2 regions of the Streptomyces thermoviolaceus genome follow, and region 1 is predicted to be linked to the other one. Evidence: riboswitches for the same ligand, from Rfam matches in the RefSeq annotation. Region 1 holds a riboswitch; the other holds the start of a gene.

The links. Region 1 has a riboswitch for cyclic di-AMP ahead of OG899_RS05650 (M23 family metallopeptidase). Riboswitches for the same ligand answer to the same signal wherever they lie in the genome.
Positions count from the first base shown of each region.
Region 2: it holds a riboswitch for cyclic di-AMP, as region 1 does, so the genes downstream of both, OG899_RS16075 (transglycosylase family protein) here and OG899_RS05650 (M23 family metallopeptidase) in region 1, are expected to answer to the same signal.

Region 1 covers NZ_CP109280.1:1,279,471-1,284,919, reverse strand. Annotated here, with positions in the region: gene OG899_RS05660 (pitrilysin family protein) at 1-1,268, shown strand, start outside; gene OG899_RS05655 (pitrilysin family protein) at 1,265-2,653, shown strand; cyclic di-AMP (ydaO/yuaA leader) riboswitch at 2,879-3,039, shown strand; gene OG899_RS05650 (M23 family metallopeptidase) at 3,052-3,810, shown strand; gene OG899_RS05645 (GntR family transcriptional regulator) at 4,109-4,780, shown strand; gene OG899_RS05640 (HPr family phosphocarrier protein) at 5,116-5,400, opposite strand.
Region 2 covers NZ_CP109280.1:3,655,117-3,660,565, reverse strand. Annotated here, with positions in the region: gene OG899_RS16085 (septum formation initiator family protein) at 1-400, opposite strand, end outside; gene eno (phosphopyruvate hydratase) at 585-1,865, opposite strand; gene OG899_RS16075 (transglycosylase family protein) at 2,210-2,917, opposite strand; cyclic di-AMP (ydaO/yuaA leader) riboswitch at 2,922-3,086, opposite strand; gene OG899_RS16070 (transglycosylase family protein) at 3,263-4,378, opposite strand; gene OG899_RS16065 (cytochrome P450) at 4,558-5,449, opposite strand, start outside.

The DNA of each region.
Region 1 (5,449 bases):
ACCTGACCCCGGTCGCGGCGGTGTGCCTCTGGTACGACGTCGGCTCCCGCCACGAGGTCAAGGGGCGCACCGGCCTGGCTCACCTCTTCGAGCACCTGATGTTCCAGGGCTCCGCCCAGGTCAAGGGCAACGGTCACTTCGAACTGGTGCAGGGCGCCGGCGGCTCCCTCAACGGCACCACCAGCTTCGAGCGCACCAACTACTTCGAGACCATGCCCGCCCACCAGCTGGAGCTGGCCCTGTGGCTGGAGGCCGACCGCATGGGCTCGCTGCTGACCGCGCTGGACGAGGAATCCCTGGAGAACCAGCGGGACGTCGTCAAGAACGAGCGCCGTCAGCGCTACGACAACGTCCCCTACGGCACCGCCTTCGAGAAGCTGACCGCGCTCGCCTACCCGGAGGGCCACCCCTACCACCACACCCCCATCGGGTCGATGGCGGACCTGGACGCGGCCACCCTGGAGGACGCCCGCGAGTTCTTCCGCACCTACTACGCGCCGAACAACGCGGTGCTCTCCGTGGTCGGCGACATCGACCCCGAGCAGACCCTCGCCTGGATCGAGAAGTACTTCGGCTCCATCCCCGCCCACGACGGCAAGCCCGAGCCCCGCGACGGCACGCTGCCCGACATCATCGGCGAGCAGCTGCGGGAGGTCGTCGAGGAGGACGTGCCCGCCCGCGCCCTGATGGCCGCCTACCGGCTGCCGCACGACGGCACCCGTGCCTGCGACGCGGCCGACCTGGCGCTGACCGTCCTCGGCGGCGGCGAGTCCTCCCGGCTCTACAACCGCCTGGTGCGCCGCGACCGCACCGCCGTCGCCGCCGGCTTCGGCCTGCTGCGGCTGGCCGGCGCGCCCTCCCTGGGCTGGCTGGACGTGAAGACCTCCGGCGACGTCGAGGTCCCCGTCATCGAGGCCGCCATCGACGAGGAGCTGGCCCGGTTCGCCGAGGAGGGCCCGACCGCCGAGGAGATGGAGCGCGCGCAGGCCCAGCTGGAGCGCGAGTGGCTGGACCGGCTCGGCACGGTCGCCGGCCGCGCCGACGAACTGTGCCGCTTCGCCGTCCTGTTCGGCGACCCGCAGCTGGCCCTGACCGCCGTCCAGCGCGTCCTCGAGGTCACCCCCGAGGAGGTCCAGGAGATCGCCAAGGCCCGCCTGCGCCCCGACAACCGCGCGGTGCTCGTCTACGAGCCCACCGCCGACACCCAGGACGACACCCCGGACGCGGACGCCGCGGCCGCCGACGACAGCGAGGAGACGGCGAAGTGACCGAGCTCGCCACGATGGAGTTCCACCCGCGGCCCCAGGCGGGCGAGGCCAAGCCGTGGGCGTTCCCCGCCCCCGAGCGCGGCACCCTGGACAACGGCCTGACCGTGCTGCGCTGCCACCGCCCCGGCCAGCAGGTCGTCGCCGTCGAGGTGCTGCTGGACGCCCCGCTGGACGCCGAGCCGGCCGGTCTGGACGGCGTCGCAACGATCATGGCGCGGGCCTTCTCCGAGGGCACCGACCGACTCTCAGCGGAGGAGTACGCGGCCGAGCTGGAGCGCGCCGGCGCCACCTTGGACACGCACGCCGACCACCCCGGCGTCCGCCTCAGCCTGGAGGTCCCCGCCTCCCGCCTCGCCAAGGGCCTCGGCCTGCTCGCCGACGCGCTGCGGTCCCCCGCGTTCGCCGAGTCCGAGATCGAGCGCCTGGTGCGCAACCGGCTCGACGAGATCCCGCACGAGCTGGCCAACCCCTCCCGCCGCGCCGCCAAGGAACTGTCCAAGGAGCTGTTCCCGGCCGACTCGCGCATGTCCCGGCCGCGGCAGGGCACCGAGGAGACCGTCGCCGCGATCGACGCGGCCGCCGTCCGCGCCTTCTACAACCGCCATGTGCGCCCCTCCACCGCCACGGTCGTGGTGGTCGGCGACCTGACCGGCATCGACCTGGACGCGGTGCTCGGCGACACCCTGGGCGCCTGGACCGGCGCGCCCGCCACGCCGCGCCCGGTGCCCCCGGTGACCGCCGACGACACCGGCCGCGTGGTCATCGTGGACCGTCCCGGGGCCGTGCAGACCCAGCTGCTCATCGGCCGCATCGGACCGGACCGGCACTCCAGCGTGTGGCCCGCCCAGGTGCTCGGCACCTACTGCCTGGGCGGCACCCTCACCTCCCGCCTCGACCGGGTGCTGCGCGAGGAGAAGGGCTACACCTACGGGGTGCGGGCCTTCGGCCAGGTGCTGCGGTCCGCGCCGGACGGATCGGGCGCCGCGATGCTCGCGATCAGCGGCTCCGTCGACACCCCGAACACCGGGCCCGCCCTGGACGACCTGTTCACCGTGCTGCGCACCCTGGCCGCCGAGGGCCTGACCGACGCCGAGCGGGACAACGCCGTGCAGAACCTCGTCGGGGTGGCACCGCTGAAGTACGAGACGGCGGCCGCCGTGGCGAGCACCCTCGCCGACCAGGTCGAACAGCATCTGCCGGACGACTACCAGGCCACGCTGTACCAGCAGCTCGCCGTCACCGGCACGGTGGAGGCCACCGCGGCCGTGGTCAGCGCCTTCCCGGTGGACCGCCTGGTGACGGTCCTCGTCGGTGACGCGGCGCAGATCGAGGAACCCGTGGCCGCCCTGGGCATCGGCCCGGTCACCGTCGTCCCGGCCGAGTGACGGCATCGGTGACGGCATACGTGACGCCCTAGCGGACCACCGAGCCGGCGGGGCCCTGGTGACCGGACGGTCACCAGGGCCCCGTGGTGTCCCAAATGCGCCGGAGGCTGCCTTTCTGCCCTGTGGTCTGTGCTACAAACTCCCGCTTCGGTTTGGGAATTGACGTGCGCCCCCTTTAGCGTCTCTCCGGCTGTTCGTCGGGCTTCACGCCGCACCCGCGGCACCGGACAGCCATCGCCGAGTCCCCGTACGGCGCGAGCCAGGGGAGCCGGGGACCCATGTCCCGGGGTGAATCGGACGCCCGCACAAGGCCGCGCGGGTGACCGTAGGAGACCTTCCTGCTCCGAACCCGTCAGCTAACCCGGCAGGCGACAGGGAAGGAAAGGACCAGCGTCTGCATGGCGTTCACGCGCGCCACCGGCAAGCACCGCCGTCCCGGGTCGATCCACCGCACCACCGCCCGCGCCGCCGGCGTCGCGGCCCTGACCACCACCGGCGTCGTCGGCACCCTGGCCGCCTCGCCGGCCTTCGCCTCCGACGGTCCGGCCGCCGAGGAGACCGGCCTCAGCCCGGTGATCTCCCTGACCGACGCCCTCGCGGACAAGATCGACGCACAGGCCGTCGCCCAGCGCGAGGCGGCCGACCGCAAGCGGGCCGAGCAGGAGGCCCGGAAGGCGGCCGCCGAGCTGGCGAAGCGGGAACGGGAGGCCGCCGAGCGCGCCGCCCGGGAGGCCGAGCGCAAGCTGCTCGACACCTTCGTGGCGCCGGTCTTCGGCTCCTCCGTCTCCACCGGCTACCACAGCGGCGGCTCCCTGTGGTCCTCCGGCACCCACACCGGCATCGACTTCCACGCCGCCACCGGCACCCCGGTGCATGCCGTCGGCTCCGGCACCGTCGTCCAGACCGGCTGGGGCGGCGCGTACGGCAACCAGATCGTGATCCGGATGGCCGACGGTCACTACACCCAGTACGGCCACCTGTCGTTCATCAACGTCTCGGTGGGCGAGCAGGTCGTCCCCGGCCAGCAGATCGGCCTGTCCGGCGCGACCGGCAACGTCACCGGACCGCACCTGCACTTCGAGGTGCGCACCGGCCCCGACTACGGCTCCGACATCGACCCCGTCGCCTACCTCCGCCAGCACGGCGTGGACGTCTGACGCGCACCGGCGCGGCGAACGGCTTCGGCGCCGGAACGGTCCTGACGCCCGAACGGCCTCGACGCCGCGCGAACGCCCCGGCTCCCACGGAAAAGCCCCGGCCGCAACCGCGCGCCGGGGCTTTTCTCCGTTCCGTACGCGCGCCGCGGGCGCGTTGTCCAAAACCCGCCCATGAAAAACAGTTCCCCGCCGCAAATAACGGTTTCCTGCCTTAGAGTCGGCCCCAGAGTTCAGTGAACTCGCGCGCCTCGCACGGCGCGAGGCGGAAATGACGACGGTATGCAGGCGGAGGTCGGTCATGCGCATTCCGGCGCATTCGGTGTGCACGGCGATCCGGGACGACATCGTCGCCGGGGTCCACCCGCGCGGCAGCCGGCTCACGGAGGACGTCCTCGCCCGCCGCTACGGCGTCTCCCGCGTCCCCGTGCGCGAGGCCCTGCGCACCCTGGAGGCCGAGGGCTTCGTCGTGACCCGCCGGCACGCCGGCGCCTGCGTGGCGGAACCCACCGAGCAGGAGGCCGCCGACCTGTTGGAGATGCGCCTGCTGCTGGAACCCCTGGGCGCCGCGCGAGCCGCCCAGCGGCGCACCGAGTCGCATCTGAAGGTGCTGCGCGGCCTGGTCAGGCTGGGCCGGGAGCGGGCCGAGCGCGGCGCCGGCGAGGAACTGCGCGCGCTGGGCGCCTGGTTCCACGAGACGCTCGTCCAGGCCAGCGGCAGCCCCGCGCTCATCACCGCGCTCACCCGGCTCCGGCTGAAGATCGCGTGGATCTACCAGGTGGCCGCCCCGGCCGACCCCGTGGCCTCGTGGGCCGAGCACGCGGCCGTCGTGGACGCGGTGCGGCGCGGCGACAGCGAGCGCGCCCGGGCCATCGCGGCGCTGCACGTCCAGCGTGCCGTCTCCCGGCACCGCCTGCGCGAGCCCGGCGCCCCGGCCGGCCCGGACGCCGGCGTCAGGACGGCCCGCCGCTGAGGGACGGCGTACCGCCAAGGACGGCACCCACCGTCCCGGACGGCTTGCTCGCCGATCGTGCACCGCCGGGTGTCCGCGGGCCGGTCGCCGTGGGCGCTGTGAGGACTTCGCAACCTGCCGTCAACATTCCGCGCCCCTCCCATTAACACACGTGCCGTAGAAAAAAGGAACGGAGAATTCGCTGCGGTGCGCCCGCCTGCTGCCCTTTTCTCTCTTCTCCCGGGAATACCGGGAAATGCAGAACCGCGCCGCCCCGAAGGGGCGACGCGGCCGCTTTCCGTTCGTCCTGCGGGCGATGCGCCGAACCGCCCTGCCCGCAAACCCGTGCCGGGAATTCAGACCGTCTCGGGCAGTTCCTCGAGCCCCTCGGCCACCAGCTTCGCCAGACGGTCCAGCACGATGTCCGCACCCTCGGCGTCGGAGGCCAGGACGATCTCCTCGCCGCCCTGCGCGCCCAGGCTCAGGACGGCCAGCATGGAAGCCGCGTTCACGGGCTTTCCGTCGGCGGCCTTGGCGATCGTCACGGGGACGCCGGCGGCCGTCGCGGCCCGGACGAAGATGGAGGCGGGGCGGGCGTGGAGTCCCTCGGCCCAACCGACGTTGACGCGACGCTCAGCCATGTGATGCTGCCCTTCCGGTGTGGCGAGTTGTCTAGACCAGTGTCGCACG
Region 2 (5,449 bases), 2.4 Mb from region 1:
CGGCTCTCGACTGCTTGGCCTCGCCCGGGTCGATCATGGTGTATCCGGTCTCGCCGGGCTTGACGTAGTGCAGCCGCTGCCGGATCTGCTGCTCGGCGTAGGCGTCGTCCTGCCAGCGCGCCTTGAGGTCGCGCAGCTGCTCGACCCGCTCCTGGGCCTGCTGCTTGCGCCGCTTGAGGTCGGCGATCTCCTCGCGCTGGGAGACGTACTGCCGCATCGGGTAGGCCAGGGCGACCACCAGGGAGCACACCACCAGCGCGAGCAGTGCGGCGCGCCCGGTCAGGCGGGAGCGGCGGGCCTGCCGGCGGCTCTGGGAGCGGTAGACCCGCGCCGCGGTCTGCTCCCCGAGCAGCCTGAGCCTGGTCGCGGTGGAGAACCGGTCCCGGTCCTTGACGGCCATCTGGCTTCCGCCTCCCCTTGCCTGCTGCCGGCGTCCTTCATACACGCGTACGTCCCCGGACACGGTACGGGACCGGGTACGGGGACGTACGCACGACGGGCGAAGCACGGCCCGCGCGGCGCCGGCCGGGCGGCGCCGGCCGGGCGGCGTCAGGCCGTGCTCGCGGTGCGGTGCGGGGTGCGGTTCAGCCCTTGAAGCGCGGGAAGGCGCTGCGGCCCGCGTACACCGCGGCGTCGTCGAGGATCTCCTCGATGCGCAGCAGCTGGTTGTACTTGGCGACGCGCTCGGAGCGGGCCGGGGCGCCGGTCTTGATCTGACCGCAGTTGGTGGCGACGGCCAGGTCGGCGATGGTGACGTCCTCGGTCTCGCCGGAGCGGTGGGACATCATGCACTTGTAGCCGTTGCGCTGGGCCAGCTCGACGGCGTCGAGGGTCTCGGTCAGCGAACCGATCTGGTTGACCTTGACCAGCAGGGCGTTGCCGGCGCCCTCCTCGATGCCCTTCTGCAGGCGCTCGGGGTTGGTGACGAACAGGTCGTCACCGACGAGCTGGACCTTGTCGCCGAGCTGGGCGGTGATGGCCTTCCAGCCCTCCCAGTCCTCCTCGCTCAGCGGGTCCTCGATGGAGACCAGCGGGTAGGCCTCGACCAGCTCGGCGTAGTACGCCGTCATCTCCTCGGCGGTGCGCTCCTTGCCCTCGAAGACGTAGCGGCCGTCCTTGTAGAACTCGGTGGCGGCCACGTCCAGGGCCAGGGCGATCTGCTCGCCGGGGGTGTAGCCGGCCTCCTTGATGGCCTCCAGGATGAGGTCCAGGGCGGCCCGGTTGGACTCCAGGTTCGGGGCGAAGCCGCCCTCGTCGCCCAGGCCGGTGGACAGGCCCTTGGACTTCAGCACCTTCTTCAGCGTGTGGTAGACCTCGGCGCCCCAGCGCAGGGCCTCGGAGAAGGACTCGGCACCGATCGGCGCGATCATGAACTCCTGGATGTCCACGTTGGAGTCCGCGTGCGCGCCGCCGTTGAGGATGTTCATCATCGGCACCGGCAGCAGGTGCGCGTTCGGGCCGCCCAGGTAGCGGAAGAGCGGCAGGTCGGAGGCCTCGGCGGCGGCGTGGGCGACGGCCAGGGAGACACCGAGGATGGCGTTGGCGCCCAGCGAGCCCTTGTTGTCGGTGGCGTCCAGGTCGAACATGGCCTGGTCGATCAGGCGCTGCTCGGTGGCGTCGTAGCCGACCAGCTCGGGGCCGATCTGCTCGATCACGGCGAGGACGGCCTTCTCCACGCCCTTGCCCTGGTAGCGGCCCGGGTCACCGTCGCGCAGCTCGATGGCCTCGAAGGCGCCGGTGGAGGCGCCGGACGGAACGGCGGCACGCCCCGTGCTGCCGTCGTCGAGGCCGACCTCGACCTCGACCGTGGGGTTGCCTCGGGAGTCCAGGATTTCCCGGGCTACGACGACGTCGATGGACGGCACGAGCATCTCCTTCGTGGATGTGACGCTGGAAGTGCGGGGCTGGTGAGCCTTGCGACTAGAGCCTAACCGTCCAGGGGTGCGGGTCGGCCGACCGACCGTCCCTCGGACAGAGTGACAGTACACATTGTTCCGCTTCGGAACAAAGGGTCGGGCGTCGACGGGTACGAAGGATCGCCGGGTCCGGGAGAGCACCGATCCCGGGGATCGCCGGCCCTGTGCGCCGGCGCTCGCCTCCCTCCCGGCCTTCCTCCCGTCCTTCCTCGCCCCGCACGACCCCGCCCCGGCGCGTACGGGGGAACACGCGCCGGGGCGGGGAGCCGCGGGGACGGGGGCGGGGCCGCTGCCTACTTCAGGTGCAGCTGCTGCCCCGGGTAGATGAGGTCGGCGTCCTCGACGATGTCACGGTTCAGCTCGAACAGCTTCTGCCAGCCGCCGCTGACGTGGTGGGCGACGGCGATGGAGCTGAGAGTGTCGCCGGGGACCACCGTGTACTCGCCGTCGCCCTTGGCCACATGCCGGCCGCTCGGGGTGGTGACGGTCTTCTCCGGAGCGGTGCGGGTGGCCGAACGGTCGGCGTGCTGCTGCTCGGTGGACCGGGTCGTGGTGGTGCTCTTCTGGGAGCTGCCGGAGCCGCTGGTGCCGCCGGCCGGGGAGGACGGCGCGGTGGAGCCGGTGTAGGCGGCGTTCGACAGGCCCTTGCCGCACACCGGCCAGGCACCCTTGCCCTGACCCGCGAGGACCTTTTCGGCGACGGCTATCTGCTGGGCCTTGGTGGCCAGGTCGGCGCGCGGGGCGTAGGCCGTGCCGCCGTAGGCGGCCCAGGTGGACTGGGCGAACTGCAGGCCGCCGTAGTAGCCGTTGCCGGTGTTGATGGACCAGTTGCCGCCGGACTCGCACTGGGCGACGGCGTCCCACTCGGAGGCGGTGGCGGCGGAGGCGTTGCCCGCCGCCAGCAGCGGGCCGGCGACGGCCGCGCCGGCGACGCCGGCGAGCGCGACGGCACGGGTGGCCTTGGACGGACGACGGTGCTTGCCCTTGCCGGAAAACAGCATGGAAGGATCCCCTCACCGACGCCTGCGAGGTGAGCTGTCGGGTTCGGGCCGGTCGAGTTGCCCGGCCGTGCCCGGAAGAAGGCACGGCTTCACCCCCAGCCGCTCCGTCGACGACACGGTGCGGCACTTACCTTGGGTCCCCCGCTCCTGCCTGCGGCGCGCGATGCGACGACTGTTCCCGGGCGGCCGCCGGCAGGATTCGGCGTGCGGCAGCCGGGAGCCCGCGGTGGCGAGCGGACATGACCGTAGACAGCCGGTGGGCGGAATTTCAAAGACGATCCAGGCCTTTGAGACTCATCCCACACTTTCGCCGAACGCGGCAATCGGTGCGAAACACCCCATCAACTAGTGCCCGACGTGAGCGTTCTGACCCGGTACATCCAGCTGCTGACCGGCGACGATGTAGTCCGGGTCGGCGCCGACGGTGCTCTTGTTCGCGGCGTACAGCGCCTGCCACCCGCCGTGGACGTCGAAGGAGTCGGCGATGGACGACAGGGAGTCGCCAGAACGGACCGTGTACGTGCCGCCGGTGACACCGCGGGAGGCATGCCGCCCCGTCGCGGCTTCCCGGGCGCGGGCGTCGCTCTCGTCCGCGCTCGGGCCGCGGTGTCGGCCGGAGCCCAGTGCGCCGGTGTCCACCAGGGCGGAGGCGCCGACGACTTGACCGGAGCCGTCCCACTCGTCCCGGTCGGGAGCGGTAGGTGTCGCAGAGGGAGCACCGGGCACGGTTGCTCCGTTTCCTGCCGATGTGCCGGGTGTGGCCGGGTTGCCCGTCTCGCCGGGGGAGGGCGTGGCGGAGTCCGAACCGGCGCGCCCCGGGGACGTATCGGTGGAGGTGTGCTCCGAAGGGGAGGAAGCGGGCGGAGCGGACGGGGAGTCCGGGTCCTGAGTCGAGGAGTTCGACGGGCCGGGGTCGCTCACGCCCGGGTCGTCCGTCCCGGCGGACGGCGTCGCCGCGTCGGAGGAGTCGGCGGAAGAGGACTCTCCGTCGCGGTCGCCGGAGTGCGAGGAGCGGGATCCGGCGGCAAGGTCCGTGTCACCGGAGGTGCTGCCGCCCACACCGGTGTCCACCTTCGCCGCACCCGAGCCCCGGGTCAGCCCGGCCAGCAGCGCACAGGTGCGCCAGGCGCCGGGACCGCGGTGGGCGAGGATCTTCTCGGCCACGGCGATCTGCTGGGACCGGCTGGCCTGGTCGGGGCTGGGGGCGTAGGCGAGTCCGCCGTACTGCTCCCAGTCGTCCTGGGACAGCTGGAGGCCGCCGAAGTAGCCGTTGCCGGTGTCGGCGCTCCAGGAGCCGCCGCTCTCGCACTCCGCCACCCTGTCCCAGGTGGTGCCGTCGGCGGCGTTCGCGGCGGAGGCCCCGATCAGCGGGAGCGCGATGGCGGATCCGGTGACGCCGGCGGTGACGAGCAGGGCGGGAGCCTGCCGGGGGCGTCGGTGACGACCGTTCCCGGAGAGCATGCAGCAACCTTTCACCCGACAACAGGGAACGCGCGGCGGGATGTGCTCGGCGCCACGCCGATGCGTGAACGTAAGCCATCCGAACGCTCATCACAAGTTCATGCCGCAGAGATCACATGAACATCACATAGTTGAGGCTCCGTCACATTCCGCAGTGTCAGCCCGCCCGCGGCCCGGCCTCATGCACGGGCGGTGAAGCGGACGGGAAGAGTCCGCAGGCCACGCATGATGAGGCCGCCGCGCCAGCGCAGCTCGGCCGGGTCCGCGTCCAGCTCCAGGTCCGGCAGCCGGGTCAGCAGGGTGGCGAGCGCCGTCTGCCCCTCCAGACGGGCCAGCGGGGCACCCAGGCAGTAGTGGATGCCGTGCCCGTACCCCAGGTGCTGATTGTCGCGCCGGGCCAGGTCCAGGGTGTCCGGGTCGGCGAACCGCTCCGGGTCCCGGTCGGCGGCGGCGAGGACGACGAGCACCGGATCGCCGGGGGCGATCTCCTGCCCGCCGATGGTCAGCGGCTCGGTGGCGAAACGCCAGGTCGCCATCTCGACGGGGCCGTCGAAGCGCAGCAGCTCCTCCACGCCGGTCTGCAGCAGCTCCCGCTCCCCCGCGGCCAGCGACCGCTGCAGGCGCGCACGCTGTCCGGGGTGGGTGAGCAGGGCGAACGTGCCGTTGCCGATGAGGTTGACGGTGGTCTCGAAACCGGCGAACAGCAGGATGAACGCCATCGCGGCGGCCTCGTTCTCGGTGAGGTGCTCGCCGTGGTCGGAGGCGCGGATCAGGCCGGAGATCAGGTCCTCGCCCGGGGCGGGCTCGGCGGGCAGCGCCTGGCGCTTCTTGTGGATCAGTTCGGCGAGGTAGGCGCGCATCATCTTCACCGACCGGGCGACGCCGCCGCGCGGGCCCTTGCCGTGCCGGATCATCATGCCCGCCCAGTCCCGGAAGTCGTCCTGGTCCTCGCGGGGCACGCCCAGCATGTCGCAGATGGCGTAGATGGGCAGCGGGAAGGCGAACTCGTGGATGAGGTCGGCGGTGCCGCGCCCGGCGAAGGCGTCGATGAGGCCGTCGGCGAGTTCCTGC